4 regions of the Rossellomorea sp. LJF3 genome follow, and region 2 is predicted to be linked to each of the others. Evidence: riboswitches for the same ligand, from Rfam matches in the RefSeq annotation. Region 2 holds a riboswitch; each other region holds the start of a gene.
What was found. A riboswitch is a leader RNA that binds a small molecule or an ion and turns the genes downstream of it on or off. The one in region 2 is predicted to bind S-adenosylmethionine.
Positions count from the first base shown of each region.

Region 1 (4,160 bases), on a different contig from region 2:
CAGGAATACCGGATCGAATCCGCCAAGATGCTTGCAACGGTCCTCCACATGATGCAGGGCACACCCTTTATTTATCAAGGGGAAGAAATCGGGATGAAGAACAGTGATCGACCGACAGACATCAACTTCCTGCGTCCCTATGAAGCGATTGTCTATTTGTTAGGAAAATAACCCAATACTTGAAGCGCTTTCATGTATAATGAACAGAAGAAATCAGTCAAAAAGGATGCCTTCATTTATAGAAGCAATAGGATGTGAACTTATGGCAACCATCAAAGATGTGGCTAAGCTTTCCGGAGTCGCTGTTTCGACCGCTTCTTATGCCTTGAACAACAGTAAGAAAGTCAGTGAAGAAACACGACAGAAAGTGTTAGCGGCAGCCAAACAATTGAATTACCAAAAAAACGGGCTTGCTTCCGATTTGAAGCGGACAAGCACGAATACCATCGCCTTGATCCTGAGCGATCTATCAGGACCTTACTATTCTGAACTCATCAAGGGCGTACAGGATGTGACCTCCACGAACGGATATGATTTGATCGCCTGCAGTTCCATCGGGGGAGCACAGTCCACCGCCGTGAAATTTTTAAAAGAAAAAAGGGTCGATGGCGTCATCATCCTTGCTCATAATATCGATGACGGGACCATCCTGGAATCGGCAAGGGAAGGCTTTCCGATCGTGGTCCTGGACCGGAGCCTCAAAAGCGATTACGTCACCCAGATCGAAGTCGATAATGTTCACGGAGCGTTCGTGGCAACGGAACACTTGATTGAGAGTGGGAGCCGTGACATCGCGTTTATCAGCGGACCTTACAACTCCCATGATAACGAGCTTCGTTTCCAGGGTTACCGTGAAGCTTTGGACAAACACGGGATCGACTATAAGTCGAAATGGAAAGTATCCGGGGGCTTCACCCGAGAAGGGGGCTACCAGGCGACCAAAATGCTGATCGCGCAACGGGATGTCCCACAGGCCATTTTCTATGCAAACGATGAGATGGCCATCGGCGGCTTGCAGGCACTGAACGAAAAAAACATTTCTGTTCCAGGGGATATTTCCATCATTGGCTTTGACGACATCCAACTGTCAGAATACGTGTCCCCGCCACTGACAACCATGCGGCAGCCGAAATATGAAGCGGGTGCGCTTGCCGTTCACCTGATCTTTCAGATGCTCTTGAAGGAAGAGGTCGATTCGTATTACAAACTCACAACGGAGCTGATAGAGAGGGATTCGGTGAAAAGTCGTTGACTGAGTGGAAGAACTTGACCTTTCCTGCATGGGAGAGGTCGTTTTTTTGTATGTTAAAAATCTTTCGTTGCTGCGGCAGTAAAGATAACGCTTACATAAAAATACTCCCGAAATCCACTATTGACTTCCCGTCCCATACCCAGTATTATCCTCTATAAGATAAATTTTTGAAAATTACATACATTCAATTATCCAGAGTGACCGAGGGATCAGGCCCTATGACGTCCGGCAACCTCCAGTATTGGAACGGTGCTAATTCCTGCAGGATGATTTCATTCTGAGAGATAAGTCGAGATAAACAGGCGATGCTTCTTTCAGTTGAAAGAGGCATTTTTTATTGGAGAAAAAGGGGTGTGCACATTGATCGAGATTCGGAATCTAGTAAAAACGTACAAAACGAAAAAGCAAACGGTGGTCGGTGTCGACAACGTCTCTGTCACCATCAAAAAAGGGGAGATCTTCGGGATCGTTGGATACAGCGGAGCGGGGAAGAGCTCACTCATTCGCTGCCTGAATCTATTAGAAACCCCGACATCAGGGGAAATCATCATCGATGGACAGGATTTTACGAAGCTCACATCCAAGGAGTTAAGACTTGCCCGGCAAAAAACGAGCATGATCTTCCAGCACTTTCACCTGATCAAATCGAAGACGGTGTTTGATAATCTCGCCTTTGCTCTGAAAGCGGCACATGTACCGAAAGCGAACATCAAACCAAGGGTCGTCGAGCTCCTGGAGATGGTCGGCCTCTCAGACAAAGCCGACGCCTACCCGGCCCAGCTCAGCGGGGGACAAAAGCAGAGAGTCGGGATCGCAAGGGCGCTTGCCAACAACCCATCGGTATTACTGTGTGATGAAGCGACGTCGGCCCTCGATCCGAATACAACGAAATCGATCTTGAAACTTTTGAAAAAAATCAACAAGGAACTGGGCTTGACGATCGTGCTCATCACCCACGAAATGGAAGTGGTGAAGGAAATCTGCGACAGGATGGCCGTGATGCAGGAAGGGAAGATCGTGGAGGAAGGTCCCGTGTATGATCTGTTTGCCGAACCAAAACAGGCTTTGACGAAGCAGTTCATCGAAACGATTCTCCAATTCGAACTGCCGCAGCACCTGGTAGAATCGAGAAAAGGGAAGCTCATCAAGATTCAATTCAAAGGATCCATCGCCGAGGAAAGCGTCGTATCAGAGGTGTTTCAGCGCTACAAGGTGCGGGGGAATATCCTCCATGGCAAGATCGAATATATTCAGGATGTCCCACTCGGGATCTTCATTATGGAGCTGATAGGATCAGCTGATGAAATCGAAGCGGCGATCCGTTATATCACGGCGAAGACGCAAAGCCTGGAGGTGCTGGAGGATGCTGCCTGATTCATTGACTTCTATATTGCCAGAATTGAATAAAGCCTTTTTTGAAACGGTGTATATGGTGGGGATTTCACTGGCTGTAGCGATCATAGTGGGACTGCCGTTGGGGATTCTTCTATTCGTCACAGACAAGGGACTGTTCCTGCAAAATAGTTTCATTAAAAAAGTCGTCGGATTCGTGGTGAACATGGTCCGTTCTGTTCCATTCATTATTCTATTAGTCGCACTCTTACCCTTAACCAAACTATTGACCGGGACAACGATCGGACCGACAGCGGCATCCGTATCACTCTCGGTAGCGGGCATTCCGTTTTTTGCGAGAATGGTAGAAACGTCCCTCAGGGAGATTGATAAAGGCGTCATCGAAGCCTCGGTTTCCGTTGGGGCGAGTCCATGGATGATCATCAAGGACGTGCTGTTACCGGAAGCGCGGCCTGCCGTCATTCAGGCGATTACGATTACAACGATCAGTTTAGTCGCCTATTCTGCCATGGCCGGCATTGTAGGCGGAGGAGGAGTCGGTGACCTGGCGATTCGCTTCGGATATTACAGGTACGATAACACGGTGATGATCACCACCGTCGTCATTCTGATTTGTTTGGTTCAGCTCATCCAATATACGGGTGATGTGTTTGCAAGACTGGTGGATAAACGATAAATAGGGGGAACAACAAGTGAAAAAGTGGATTCTAGTAGCAGCATTAGGATTAACAGTGAGCTTACTGGCTGCCTGCGGCGGAGAAGAGGCAAGCTCGGAAGACAAAAAAGAAGTAACCATCGGAGCCACATCAGGTCCATACAGTGATATGGTGACCAAAGCAATCAAGCCTGGTCTTGAAGAAAAAGGCTATAAGGTTGAAGTGAAGGAATTCAGTGATTACATACAGCCGAACAACGCACTCTCAGAAGGGGACCTGGATGCAAACCTGTTCCAGCACAAAATCTACATGGAAACCTTCGCGAAGCAACATAATATGGATTTATCTGAAGTGATTGTCGTACCGACGGCGCCGATGGGGATCTACTCACAGAAGTTCAATTCCATCAAGGACATCAAAGAAGGCAGTGCCATCGCGATCCCGAATGATCCGACGAACGCCGCACGTGCCTTTCAAATCCTGGAAGATGCCAAGCTGATCACGTTGAAGCCGGACACAGATCCATTGACCGTATCCGAAAAAGACATTGATGAAAACGTGAAAAACCTGCAGTTCAAACCGATCGAAGCGGCACAGCTTCCAAGGGCTGTCGACAGTGTCGATCTATCAGCAGTACCTGGGAACTATGCACTGGCAGCGGACATGGACCTTCTCGATGCCCTGCAACTGGAGGACATGCCTGACCAATACCGAAACCGAGTAGTCATGAACACAAAAGACGTTGACTCACAACTCGCCAAAGACATCAAAGCAGTCGTCGAAGCAAACCAATTCGAAAAAACCATCGACAAAGAATTCAAAGGCTTCGGCAAACCGGAGTGGATGGAGTAGAGGGACGGAGTAGAGGGACGGACCTCCATTTTCACCGTAATCAAATA
Region 1 covers NZ_JBANLY010000007.1:44,637-48,796, forward strand. The annotation lists partial or broken gene V8G47_RS08935 (alpha-amylase family glycosyl hydrolase) at 1-102, shown strand, start outside; gene V8G47_RS08940 (LacI family DNA-binding transcriptional regulator) at 263-1,252, shown strand; SAM riboswitch class I at 1,438-1,543, shown strand; gene V8G47_RS08945 (methionine ABC transporter ATP-binding protein) at 1,613-2,626, shown strand; gene V8G47_RS08950 (methionine ABC transporter permease) at 2,616-3,281, shown strand; gene V8G47_RS08955 (MetQ/NlpA family ABC transporter substrate-binding protein) at 3,298-4,113, shown strand.
Region 1: another riboswitch for S-adenosylmethionine. It lies ahead of V8G47_RS08945 (methionine ABC transporter ATP-binding protein); the one in region 2 lies ahead of metK (methionine adenosyltransferase).

Region 2 (4,160 bases):
GTCATCCACGTTCTACTGATCATCGCCGTTGTCGTATTCTTATTTAACAGAATCACCGGCCGCAAAAAAGGGCTATAACGATAACAAAGGTCCGTCCCTCAGATTTGAGGGACGGACCTTTGTATGTTAGTTACGTGATTTATTTAACGGACGGGCCGCCTTTTTGTTCGATGTCAGAAGGGACGTTCGAGAATTTCTTAAAGTTCTCGTTGAATTTGTGAGCAAGTTCTTTTGCTTTGACTTCATAAGCCGCTTCATTGGACCATGTCTTCTTAGGTTGAAGCACTTCGTCTGGAACACCAGGAACGTGAACCGGGATGTTCAGGCCGAAAATCTCGTCTGTTGCCGTTTCCACATTCGTAAGTTCACCCTCAAGGGCCGCCTGGATCATGGCGCGGGTGTAGGAAAGCTTCATGCGATTCCCCACTCCGTATTCTCCGCCGGTCCAACCCGTATTCACGAGGAATACCTGTGCATTGTGCTCATCGATCTTCTTCCCGAGCATTTCTGCGTAACGAGTGGCAGGAAGCGGAAGGAATGGAGATCCAAAGCAAGTTGAGAAAGTTGCTTGTGGTGAAGTGATTCCACGCTCCGTACCTGCAAGCTTCGAGGTATATCCACTTAAGAAATGATACATTGCCTGTTCTTTTGTCAGCTTGCTGATCGGAGGCAATACGCCGAAAGCATCAGCTGTTAAGAATACAATCGTATTTGGGTGTCCTGCGATACTTGGCTCCACGATGTTTTCCATCGCTTGAAGGGGGTAGGCAGCACGCGTGTTTTCTGTTAAAGTGTTATCATCATAATCCGCGATGCGGGACATATCATCCAGAACGACATTTTCCAGGACGGAACCGAAACGGATCGCATCAAAGATCTGAGGTTCTTTTTCACGTGTAAGCCCGATGCACTTAGCATAGCATCCGCCTTCGATATTGAATACGCCGTTCGGGGACCAACCGTGCTCATCATCACCGATCAAGCGGCGGTTTGGATCTGCGGATAAGGTGGTTTTCCCTGTACCGGACAATCCGAAGAACAATGCTACATCGCCTTCACGACCGACGTTCGAAGAGCAGTGCATGGAAAGGATGTCGGATTCAGGAAGTACATAGTTCATGACCGAGAAGATGGATTTCTTCATTTCACCGGCATATTCCGTACCGCCGATCAATACGATTCTTTTTTCAAATGAAACGATGATGAACGTTTCAGAGTGAGTGCCGTCGACTTCAGGATCAGCTTTGAAGTTAGGAGCTGAAATCACGGTGAATTCGGATTGATGATCTTTTAACTCTTCTGTTTGAGGACGGATGAATAATTGGTGGGCAAATAGATTATGCCAGGCGAACTCATTGATCACTTGAATCGGCAGTCTATGTTTTGGGTCGGCGCCTGCGAACCCTTTAAATGAGAAAACTTCTTCTTTTTCTTTTAAGTATGAGATGACCTTCGTATATAATTTATCGAATGATTCCGAAGAGATCGGTTGATTGACAGAACCCCACTCGATTTTATCCTTCGTCGTTGGTTCTTCCACAATAAATTTATCTTTAGGAGAGCGTCCTGTGTATTTACCAGTTTCTGCTCTGACTGCACCTGATGATGTTAAAACGCCTTCATTTCGCTGAAGGACCTTTTCGACTAGTTGAGAAACAGATAATTGTTCCTGAATGTTTTGACCGTTAAGTAATTCTGTTAATTCATTAGACATGCTCACTGAATTCATTAGAACCCTTCCTTTATATAAATTTATTTAATGGTATCGTTTTCTTCACAAAAATAGTATAACACAATCAAGCTATTAGTCTATACTATTTATTTAATTTTATAATGTGTCTTCATTTTGTCACATTTCTTGACCGAATAAAGCCTGTTTCTTCTTATTTATATGAAATGTATCATGCAATGTTTAGCCTCATTACCCCATTAGGTTATTTTGATGATGAAAAACAGGCTGAAATCATGAAATGAATGGTTAAACCTGTCATTCGAAAAAAAGTTGACACCACTTGTCCTAACCGTTATCATTGTTCCTTGAACGGATACTCTTATCCTGAGCTGGTGGAGGGAGCAGACCCTATGAAACCCAGCAACCTGCTAAATAGTGAATGGATCCATTTCTTTAATGAATCCGATTAAGCGAAGGTGCTAAACTGAGGCAAGGTCTCTAAAACCTTGAACGATAAGAGAGAAAAGGCGCGGCTATGATCTGAAACCTTTCCTCTGAAGCTTTTTTTCCTGAGGAAGGGTTTTTTCTGTTTATAGTGGACCACATGCACATAAATCATGATTTATTTATAAAAGAATCATGTTTACTTCATACTACTTAGGGAAATGAGTACCGTATCTGTTTACTGTTTTGTCAGAAGAATCGTTCTGACAAATATGCTTAAGGAGGAACCTTGATGTCAACTAAACGTCGTCTGTTTACATCTGAGTCCGTAACCGAAGGACATCCAGATAAAATTTGTGACCAAATCTCTGATTCAATTCTTGATGCAATTCTTACCAATGATCCAAATGCACGTGTAGCGTGTGAAACATCTGTCACAACGGGTCTTGTGCTCGTTGCCGGTGAAATCACTACGAATACGTATGTCGATATCCCGAAAATCGTTCGTGAAACGATCCGTGAAATTGGCTATACCCGTGCGAAATACGGCTTTGATGCTGAAACATGTGCGGTTTTGACTTCCATTGATGAGCAGTCTGCCGATATCGCTCAAGGTGTCGATCAGGCCCTTGAAGCCCGTGAAGGTCAAATGACGGATGAAGAAATCGATGCAATCGGTGCAGGTGACCAAGGGTTGATGTTCGGATTCGCTTGTAATGAAACGAAAGAGCTTATGCCTCTTCCGATTTCCCTTGCACACAAAATTTCCCGTCGCTTAACGGAAGTACGTAAAGAAGAAATCCTTCCTTACCTTCGTCCGGATGGAAAAACACAAGTAACCGTTGAATACGATGAAAACGATAAGCCGGTCCGCATCGACACGATCGTTATCTCGACTCAGCATCACCCGGAAGTGACGCTTGAGCAAATCCAGCGCAACCTGAAAGAATATGTCATCGATCCGGTTGTACCGAAAGAACTGATCGATGAAGAAACGAAATACTTCATCAACCCGACTGGCCGCTTCGTAATCGGTGGACCACAAGGTGATGCAGGACTGACAGGACGTAAAATCATCGTTGACACATACGGCGGATACGCTCGTCACGGTGGCGGTGCCTTCTCTGGTAAGGATGCAACGAAAGTGGATCGTTCAGCGGCTTATGCAGCGCGCTATGTAGCGAAGAACATCGTGGCAGCAGGACTTGCTGAAAAATGTGAAGTTCAATTAGCGTATGCAATCGGTGTGGCGAAGCCCGTATCCATCTCCGTTGATACATTTGGAACAGGGAAAGTTTCAGAAGATGTATTAATTGACGTTGTGAGCAATAACTTTGACCTGCGTCCTGCAGGGATCATCAAGATGCTCGACCTTCGTCGTCCGATCTACAAGCAGACAGCTGCTTACGGACACTTCGGCCGCAACGACATCGATCTTCCTTGGGAACGCACGAACAAAGCGGATGCGTTGAAAGCAGAAGCATTAGGCGAATAAGGAAAGATAGAAGAGACCAACACTTTTTGGGGTGTTGGTCTTTTTTGATGATCATCACAAGAAAATCTTCCATGAGTATTCTCAAGGAGGATGGGGTATCCCAAGTATAGGAAGTTAAAACGGTTTGATGTTCTTATAATACTGTCCTTTTTCTGCGTATTCCCTTGAAATGCGCTTCATTTCACTGATATCGTGCTCATTGAGCTCCCTCACGACTTTTGCCGGTCGTCCGAACGCAAGGGTATTTGGCGGGATGACCTTCCCCTGGGGGACAAGGCTTCCGGCTCCGATGAACGCTCCTTCGCCGATTTCGGCATTATCGAGGATGATGGAACCCATGCCGATCAATGCCTTTTTCCTGATCTTGCAGCTATGTAAGATCACCCCATGTCCGACAGTCACTTCATCTTCAAGGATAAGAGGGTTATTTGGACTCTGATGAAGAATGGAGTTATCCTGTATATTTACTTTATCACCGATCTTAGTGGGAGCGACATCCCCCCTGATGACGGTGTTGAACCAGATACTCGATTCTTCACCGATCTCCAC
Region 2 covers NZ_JBANLY010000016.1:49,083-53,242, reverse strand. The annotation lists gene V8G47_RS15055 (lmo0937 family membrane protein) at 1-78, shown strand, start outside; gene pckA (phosphoenolpyruvate carboxykinase (ATP)) at 140-1,729, opposite strand; SAM riboswitch class I at 2,049-2,192, shown strand; gene metK (methionine adenosyltransferase) at 2,409-3,611, shown strand; gene V8G47_RS15040 (gamma carbonic anhydrase) at 3,726-4,160, opposite strand, start outside.

Region 3 (4,160 bases), on a different contig from region 2:
TCCGATATCATGGGTATTCATCGCTTTAAGGAGGGTAAGATAGCTGTTCGGATCAAATCTCTTTCCGAGTTTCTTTCCTTGATAATCAAGATAGCTTTCTACATTGTATTGCTCATTCGTCCTCTCCCGCTGAAAGCGCCGGTCAAACAATTCCTGTGTACGATAGGTCACCATTCCGACCATCCTGGCAATCTCAAGCCCTTTTAAAATGGCCCCATGGGGATAGTGGCCATTTTGAAAATCGGGATCCCCTTCAATCGCTGTGATCCCGATATGATTGAACGCGAGACCGTAATCATTTAATGCCGGTGAGACGGCGAGGGCGAATACCTTGTTGATATAGGAAGGATAGAGAGCCCCCCATTCAAGCGCCTGCATTCCTCCCAGCGAGCCGCCGATCACCGCTTCGATGTGGTCGACGGACAGCTGTTGGAGTGCTTCATATTGGGCGTGGACCATGTCCCGTATGGTAATGTGCGGGAAATCCGGTCCGTATCGTCCTCCTGTTTCCGGATTTGTGGACGTCGGTCCCGTACTCCCTTCACATCCCCCTAACACATTGAAAGCAATCACATTGTATAGATCGGTATCAATGTATGAACCGGGGCCGATCAGTCCATCCCACCAGCCCCGATCCTCACTCGTTCCTTTCACAATATGGGTTCCGGTGAGGGCATGGCAAACAAGGATGACGGGGCCTTCTTTATTGCCGGTCCGTTCATAGGCCAGACTTACATTCTGCAACGTGGTGCCTGACTCTAATGTGAGGGATGGGATGGTAATGGAGCTTACTTCGTATGAGTATGAATTCTCCATTCCTCCACCTCCTTTTTTTGGTGTTGGTTGGGGTGTCGGGGCACCCCGGTGAAACCTGTACCTTTTATACCCGGGACGTTTCCAACGCCACTTCAATCGCATGATCCAGATCCTCGATCAAATCCTTCGCAGATTCCAATCCGACGGAAAGTCTTACAAGATCCTCGGTTACACCTGTGGCACGGATTTCCTCATCGTTCAATTGCTGATGCGTCGTGGACGCTGGATGGATGATCAGCGACTTCGCATCCCCTACATTGGCAACATGGGACCAGAGGGAAATGTTGTCTACGACTTTACGTCCTGAGTCCCTGCCCCCTTTGATTCCAAAGACGACGATGGAACCTGCTCCATTTTTCAAATATTTTTGAGCAAGAGCGTAGGACGGATGCTGCGGCAGACCCGGATAAGAAACCCAGGCAACTCCACTGTGCTGATCTAAGTGTTCCGCAATCTTCAAGGCATTCTCCGTGTGACGTTCGATGCGGAGATGGAGGGTTTCCAGCCCCTGCAACAGCAGAAATGCGTTTTGTGGACTTAAGCACGCCCCGAGATCCCGAAGCAGCTGCACCCTTAACTTTGTGATGAAAGCGGCGGCCCCCACATCCTGTGCGTAGCGAAGTCCATTATAGCTTCTATCTTCTTCGGTGAATCCAGGGAACTTCTCATGATTCCAATCAAACTTCCCACCGTCGATGACCACTCCACCGATGGCCGTACCATGGCCGCCGATCCATTTCGTTGCAGAGTGGATGACGATGTCCGCTCCCCACTCGATCGGCTTGCACACATATGGTGTGGCAAATGTGTTATCGATGATGAGCGGGATATGATGGTCGTGTGCCACTTTCGCAACCGACTCGATGTCCAGGACGTGGAGGCTCGGATTTCCGATCGTCTCGGCGAATACCGCTTTCGTTTTCGGCGTAATCGCCTTTCGGAAGTTCTCCGGATCAGTCGGATCGACGAAATGAACCTTGATTCCGTATTTCGGAAGAGTCGTAGAGAATAAATTATACGTCCCACCGTACAGATTGGTGGCTGCCACGATCTCATCCCCTGCCCCGGCTATATTCAGGATGGAAAGAGAAATGGCGGCCATCCCGGATGATACACCCAGGGCTCCGATTCCCCCTTCTAAAAGGGCGAGGCGCTTCTCGAGAACGTCAACGGTCGGGTTCATGATGCGGGTGTAGATGTTTCCCGGTTCTTCAAGGGCGAATAGCTTTGCGGCGTGGTCGCTGTTGTCGAACACGTAGGATGTCGTTTGATAGATGGGTACCGCTCTTGAGCCTGTAGCTGGGTCAGGCTCCTGGCCGCCGTGAAGAAGAAGTGTGTCGAAATCGAATGATTTTGTCATTTGGAATTCCTCCTAGAGTTTTTTAGTTTTTGGATTGGTGTGGTTGGTTGGTTGAGTTCAGCTGCTGAATTGAATGGTTTTTTTCAGCAGTTGAATTTGTGAAGAATTTCAGCTGCTGATTTACAGGATGATTTCAGCTGCTGATTTACAGGATGATTTCACCTGCTGATTTTTCACAGAATATCAGCTGCTGAATATATCCAAACATTCTCCTGCTGAACCCCCATGCAAAAGCCTAAGAAGCCAGAAGAGGATAAAATAAAAAACCCTCTTCCTAAGAAGAGGGTCTAATTGAATAGGGTCCTCCTCTTATCTTTCAGGCAGATCGCCTGCAGGAATTAGCACCTTTTCATGCGACGCATAGTGCGTACATGAAGGTTGCCGGGTTTCATCGGGCCTAGTCCCTCCACCTCTCTGGATAAGAGCATTTAGTTGTCAATGTGAAAATTCATGCGTTGAGATGAATTATAAAGGGTAACCAGCCTCAACGTCAAGACCATTTTCAGAATTTTTTATTTTTTAACAGAAGCTGTAATCGCCTCGTTAAATTGAGAAACGATATCTTCCCCATCCTCGATACCTAACGATATGCGCACCACATGGGTGTTGATGCCGAGTTTTTCCTGTGCTTCTTTCGGAAGGGCACGATGAGAGGTTCCAAGCGGATAGGAAACCGTTGTTTCCACTCCTGCCAGGGACGGAATGATCTTGATCCATCCAAGGGACTTGAAGAATGTGCTGATGTCGCAGCTGGCATCGAGTTCGATGGTGACAATCGCGCCATTTCCTTTTTCGGATAAATCAGTTGGATAATAGACCCTCTTCACCTGCTCATTTGTGCGCAGTTCATCTGCAAGGATTCCCGCGTTCTGAGCCTGTGTCCCGAGCCGGAGTGCCAATGTTTTCGCCCCTCGGCATGTGAGCCAAGCTTCAAATGGACTTAAGTTGGAACCGATGTTGACGACCTTTTCCCTTGCCTTTTTCACAAGCTCTTCTTTTCCGACCACGACTCCTGCTGTGATATCGCTATGCCCGCCGATATACTTCGTAGCGCTGTGAGCGACCAAATCGACCCCTTCGAGGAAGGGCTGACGCAGAAATGGAGTGGCGAATGTATTGTCGATCATCGTTTTCAGATTGTACTTTTCGGCAAGAGCTACCATTCTAGCAATATCCTCTACTCGCATAAATGGATTGGTCACCGTCTCACTGTAGAGAAGTTTCGTCTCGGGAGTGAGGGCTTCCTCGATTTCTTCCTCACTCGTAAAATCAACGAATGATGTGGAAATGCCGAATGATTTCAGCTCTTCTTTCAGCATGTGGAAAGTGCCTCCGTATAAATCCTCCGCTGCGATAATATGGTCTCCCGCCTGGACAACGGAAAGGATTCCGACGAGGATCGCCGACAAGCCGGAAGACGTGGCGACACCCGCAGGCGCTCCTTCAAGATCTGCTACCATCTTCCCAAGCTCATCCGTGTTGGGATTGCCCGTTCTTGAATAGAGATAAGGGGATTTCCCCTCATAGAAACCCTCAAGCTCCTCCAGAGACGCAAAAGAAAAAGCAGACGTCTGGTAGATCGGTGTTGTCTTACTGCGGATTTCCTCTGTTCCTTTCAACTGACTATGTACGACCTTGGTGGTGAATTTCATTTCCCTGTCATCCTTCCTGAATCTATGTATTTTTAAAAGTGTATCATATTCAGAAGATTGTGAGGAGTATGAGGTTCTGGATAAAGAAAAAGAACCCGTCGCATTAGTGCAACAGGTTCTAATCGTCAGACGTTTTCTAAACACCCGATCAGGCGTTTTTCTATATCCGACGCCAACCGCTTCAATTCATCGTTATCCACCATTTCAATCAGCTTGCTCGGCTTTGCCATACCGATCTTCGTCGTTCCCTCTTCGGTATATACCGTCACTTTACAAGGCAGGAAATAACTGACGAGCATGCTTTCTTCCAGTACCTTTTTCGCTTCGTGGGG
Region 3 covers NZ_JBANLY010000007.1:103,621-107,780, reverse strand. The annotation lists gene metX (homoserine O-acetyltransferase MetX) at 1-816, opposite strand, end outside; gene V8G47_RS09230 (O-acetylhomoserine aminocarboxypropyltransferase/cysteine synthase family protein) at 881-2,176, opposite strand; SAM riboswitch class I at 2,483-2,601, opposite strand; gene V8G47_RS09225 (trans-sulfuration enzyme family protein) at 2,689-3,828, opposite strand; gene V8G47_RS09220 (DUF302 domain-containing protein) at 3,954-4,160, opposite strand, start outside.
Region 3: another riboswitch for S-adenosylmethionine. It lies ahead of V8G47_RS09230 (O-acetylhomoserine aminocarboxypropyltransferase/cysteine synthase family protein); the one in region 2 lies ahead of metK (methionine adenosyltransferase).

Region 4 (4,160 bases), on a different contig from region 2:
CTGCGATCTCATCTATCCGTGTCAGATCATAGCCTGTCGTCCACAGTTCAGGAAGAACGACGGTAGCGCATCCTTCTTCCTTTGCTTTTTTGACCCACTTTTCCACTCTCACCTTGTTTTCTTCAGGATTCCCAAACACAATATCCATCTGGACGAGACCAACCTTTTGAATCATACATTCACCTCATTATGTACTTTTTGTCATTTATTCCTTTACATTCTTTATGTTCCGTTATATCATTTGTGACTAGAATTTGAAAGTAATTAATTTTCAAAAAAATGAGTGGGTGAATGTATGAAACACTTTGAAAAAGCAAAACGCTTGGAATCATTACCGGAACAATTTTTCGCTTCCCTTGCAGGAACTGTGAATGCTGTTGTGAATGAGGGGCATGATGTCATTAATTTGGGACAGGGAAATCCAGATCAGCCTACCCCTCCACATATTGTGGGAAAATTAACAGAAGCGGCCAAGTCTCCTTCTAACCATAAATATCCTCCATTTCGTGGTTTATCGAGCTTTAAGGAGGCGATTGCAGCTTTCTATTTGCGGGAATACGGTGTGGAGATAGATCCCGAAACCGAAGTAGCGGTTCTCTTCGGAGGAAAAGCAGGATTAGTGGAGATCCCTCAATGTTTATTGAACCCCGGGGATGGAGTATTTGTCCCGGATCCCGGTTATCCGGATTATGTATCGGGGGTCGCATTGGCAGAAGCCAGTATGATCAAGATGCCGTTGAAAGAGGAAAACGGTTTTCTCCCGGACTATCGTGTACATTCCCGTGAAGAATGGGAAAGGGCGAAATTAATGTTCCTCAATTACCCCAATAATCCAACGGGTGCGACCGCAACAAAATCCTTTTTTGAGGACACGGTGGAACTTGCGTCAAAGCATGATATTTGTGTGGTGCATGACTTTGCTTATGGGGCGATCGGTTTCGATGGACAAAAGCCTGTGAGTTTTCTCGAGACAGATGGTGCAAAGGATGTCGGGATTGAGATATATACTTTATCAAAAACCTATAATATGGCAGGCTGGAGAATCGGTTTTGCCGTTGGGAATAAAAGTGTCATAGAAGCGATCAATCTCCTCCAGGATCACCTTTACGTAAGCCTGTTCGGCGCGATTCAAGAAGCAGCCACAACGGCTTTACTGAGTTCCCAGGATTGCGTAACGGAACTGGTTGCCACTTATGAAGAACGAAGACAACTCCTGATCTCGGGTCTACAGGGAATTGGGTGGGATGTAAAAGCTCCACAAGGTTCCTTCTTTGCCTGGCTTAAGGTGCCGGAAGGGTTCACATCTGTTGAGTTCTCAACCTATTTACTTGAAAAAATCAAAGTGGCCGTTGCTCCTGGTGTAGGATTTGGTGAATATGGAGAAGGGTATGTACGGGTCGGTCTTTTAACTACAAATGAACGGATAAAAGAGGCGATTTCCCGTATAGAAAGTTTAGAATTATTTCACAAAAGGGATTGACATATGTCGAAATTGGTGCAATAATCCAACTGAATTAATATAATGAAATTCTTATCAAGAGCAGGCGGAGGGACCAGCCCGATGAAGCCCGGCAACCGACTTATTTAAGCACGGTGCTAATTCTTGCAGCTATACAGCTGACAGATAAGAAAGAGTGCGGAATGTAAACCTCTTCTTATTTGGAAGAGGTTTTTTTGTTTGCCGGCACGATGAAATCAAGACGCGGAAATGGGCTTTTACATAGGGAGGTAATATGAATGAGTGAAGTGATCGCAACATATCGACTAAAGGGTAAGATTGGTTCCTTCGAGAAAAAGGCAGAAGGGATTGCTTTGGGACTCACGGTAGGATCATGGACGGACCTGCCGCTACTGGAACAGGAACAATTAAGAAAATACAAGGGGAGAGTCGTTTCAGTGGAAGAGAGGGAGGACGAAGGATCCTGGGGTGAGGTGAAGATTGGGTATCCCAGTCATAATTATTCCAATGATATTCCGGCTATCCTTACAACGGTATTCGGCAAGCTTTCTCTCGATGGTGAAGTGAAATTACTGGATCTGGAGTTCTCAGAAGACTTGAAAAAATCATTTCCCGGTCCACGTTTTGGGATAGAGGGCATCAGGGAATTAACAGGGGTTCATGGTCGACCGCTGTTAATGAGCATCTTTAAAGGGGTGATCGGCAGGGATCTCACATTTCTTGAAAATCAGTTAAGAGCGCAGGCCCTCGGCGGAGTCAATGTCGTAAAAGATGATGAAATATTATTTGATAATTCCTTGACTCCATTTTTTGAAAGAGTAAGAGTAGGAAAAAAAGTGTTGAACGACGTATTCGAAGAAACCGGTAAGAGAACCTTGTATGCCGTAAATCTGACAGGGAAAACCTCACAGTTGCGGGACAAAGCAAAAAAAGCCAGGGAGCTTGGGGCAGATGCTCTTTTATTCAATGTATTTTCATACGGTCTCGATGTTCTGCAGGAATTGAGGGAGGACCCTGAGATTTCCTTGCCGATCATGGCTCATCCTGCTTTTGCCGGGGCTGCTGCTGCATCTCCAGTATATGGTGTGAGCTACTCTTTATGGTTGGGTAAATTATTGCGAATGGCCGGGGCTGATTTTTCACTATTTCCATCTCCGTACGGAAGTGTGGCACTAGAGAAGAGCAACGTCCTTTCCTTAAGCTATGAATTAACGAAGGATGACGAACATTTGAAGAGAACATTGCCAGTTCCATCAGCAGGCATTCACCCTGCTCTTGTCCCCCTTTTGGTGAAAGATTTCGGGACGGATTGTGTCATTAATGCCGGAGGAGGCATTCACGGTCACCCTAACGGCGCAAGTGGGGGAGGAAGGGCGTTCGGTCAAGCGATCGATGCTGTTTTAAACGGAACGTCACTCCAAGAGGCAGCCAAAACTCATGAAGAACTGCAGAAAGCCCTGTCCCTATGGGGAGGGGAGGTAAAGGTGTAATGAGTCTTCCAGTGATATTCTGTGATTTTGATGGGACGATCACAGAAACAGATAATATCATTTCTTTGATGAAAGCCTTTGCCCCACCGGAATGGGAGCCTGTAAAAGAGGACATTTTAAGCCACTCGATCTCGATCAAAGAAGGGGTAAGCAAGTTGTTCTCACTCATTCCTTCTTCAAAGAAAGACGAGATGATCCAGTATTTGATGGAAACAGCGGTTATTCGTGAAGGCTTCAAGGAATTCGTGGACTATACAAAAGTCAATGAGATTCCCCTGTATATTGTGAGTGGGGGAATAGACTTCTTCGTTCACCCGTTACTGAAAGAATTCGGGCCTTTTAAGGCTGTATATTGTAACGAAGCGATCTTTAACGATTCGAACATAACCATTCATTGGCCATATCCATGTGACGTGCACTGTGAAAACAAAGGATGTGGATGCTGTAAGCCTTCCATTCTGAGGGCATTATCCCTGGAAGATCATGAGGTGATTGTAATAGGGGACTCTGTTACAGACATCGAAATGGCGAAGCTTGGAGATACAGTACTCGCAAGGGACTATCTCGCACGTACCTGTGAAGAAAAGGGAATCCCGTATCATCCTTTTGAAACCTTTCACGATTGCATAAAAGTGATAGAAAAAGGAGTGACAATATGAAGTCATATCAATCCGAATGGGAAGAGCTCGCTGATATCAAAAGGGAATTGGCAGAGAGGGACTGGTTTATGGGAACCAGTGGCAACCTGGCAATACGTGTGGGATCAACTCCTGTATCATTTCTGGTTACGGCAAGTGGAAAGGATAAGCGAAAGCACACGAAAGAGGACTTCCTCCTTGTGAATGCACAGGGTGAGGCCTTGGAGGAAACCCAACTGCGTCCATCAGCCGAAACCCTGCTTCACAGTCACATATTCAGTGGGAGTTCAGCGGGATGCAGCTTACATGTCCATACTGTTGCCAACAATGTGATCAGTGAACTGTATGGGGATGAAGGTGTCATCACATTCAGAAACCAGGAACTGATTAAAGCCTGGGACAAATGGGGTGAACATGATTCCCTGTCGATTCCCATCATCCATAATCATGCGCATATCCCAACCTTGGCGGATTCCTTCCTCCCATTCATTAAAGAAGATAAAGGGGCCGTGCTCATTCGCAATCATGGCATTACCGTCTGGGGACGTACAGGATTTGAAGCTAAGAAACTAT
Region 4 covers NZ_JBANLY010000008.1:94,330-98,489, reverse strand. The annotation lists gene V8G47_RS10090 (carbon-nitrogen family hydrolase) at 1-175, opposite strand, end outside; gene V8G47_RS10085 (pyridoxal phosphate-dependent aminotransferase) at 296-1,480, shown strand; SAM riboswitch class I at 1,529-1,631, shown strand; gene V8G47_RS10080 (2,3-diketo-5-methylthiopentyl-1-phosphate enolase) at 1,738-2,949, shown strand; gene V8G47_RS10075 (2-hydroxy-3-keto-5-methylthiopentenyl-1-phosphate phosphatase) at 2,949-3,608, shown strand; gene V8G47_RS10070 (methylthioribulose 1-phosphate dehydratase) at 3,605-4,160, shown strand, end outside.
Region 4: another riboswitch for S-adenosylmethionine. It lies ahead of V8G47_RS10080 (2,3-diketo-5-methylthiopentyl-1-phosphate enolase); the one in region 2 lies ahead of metK (methionine adenosyltransferase).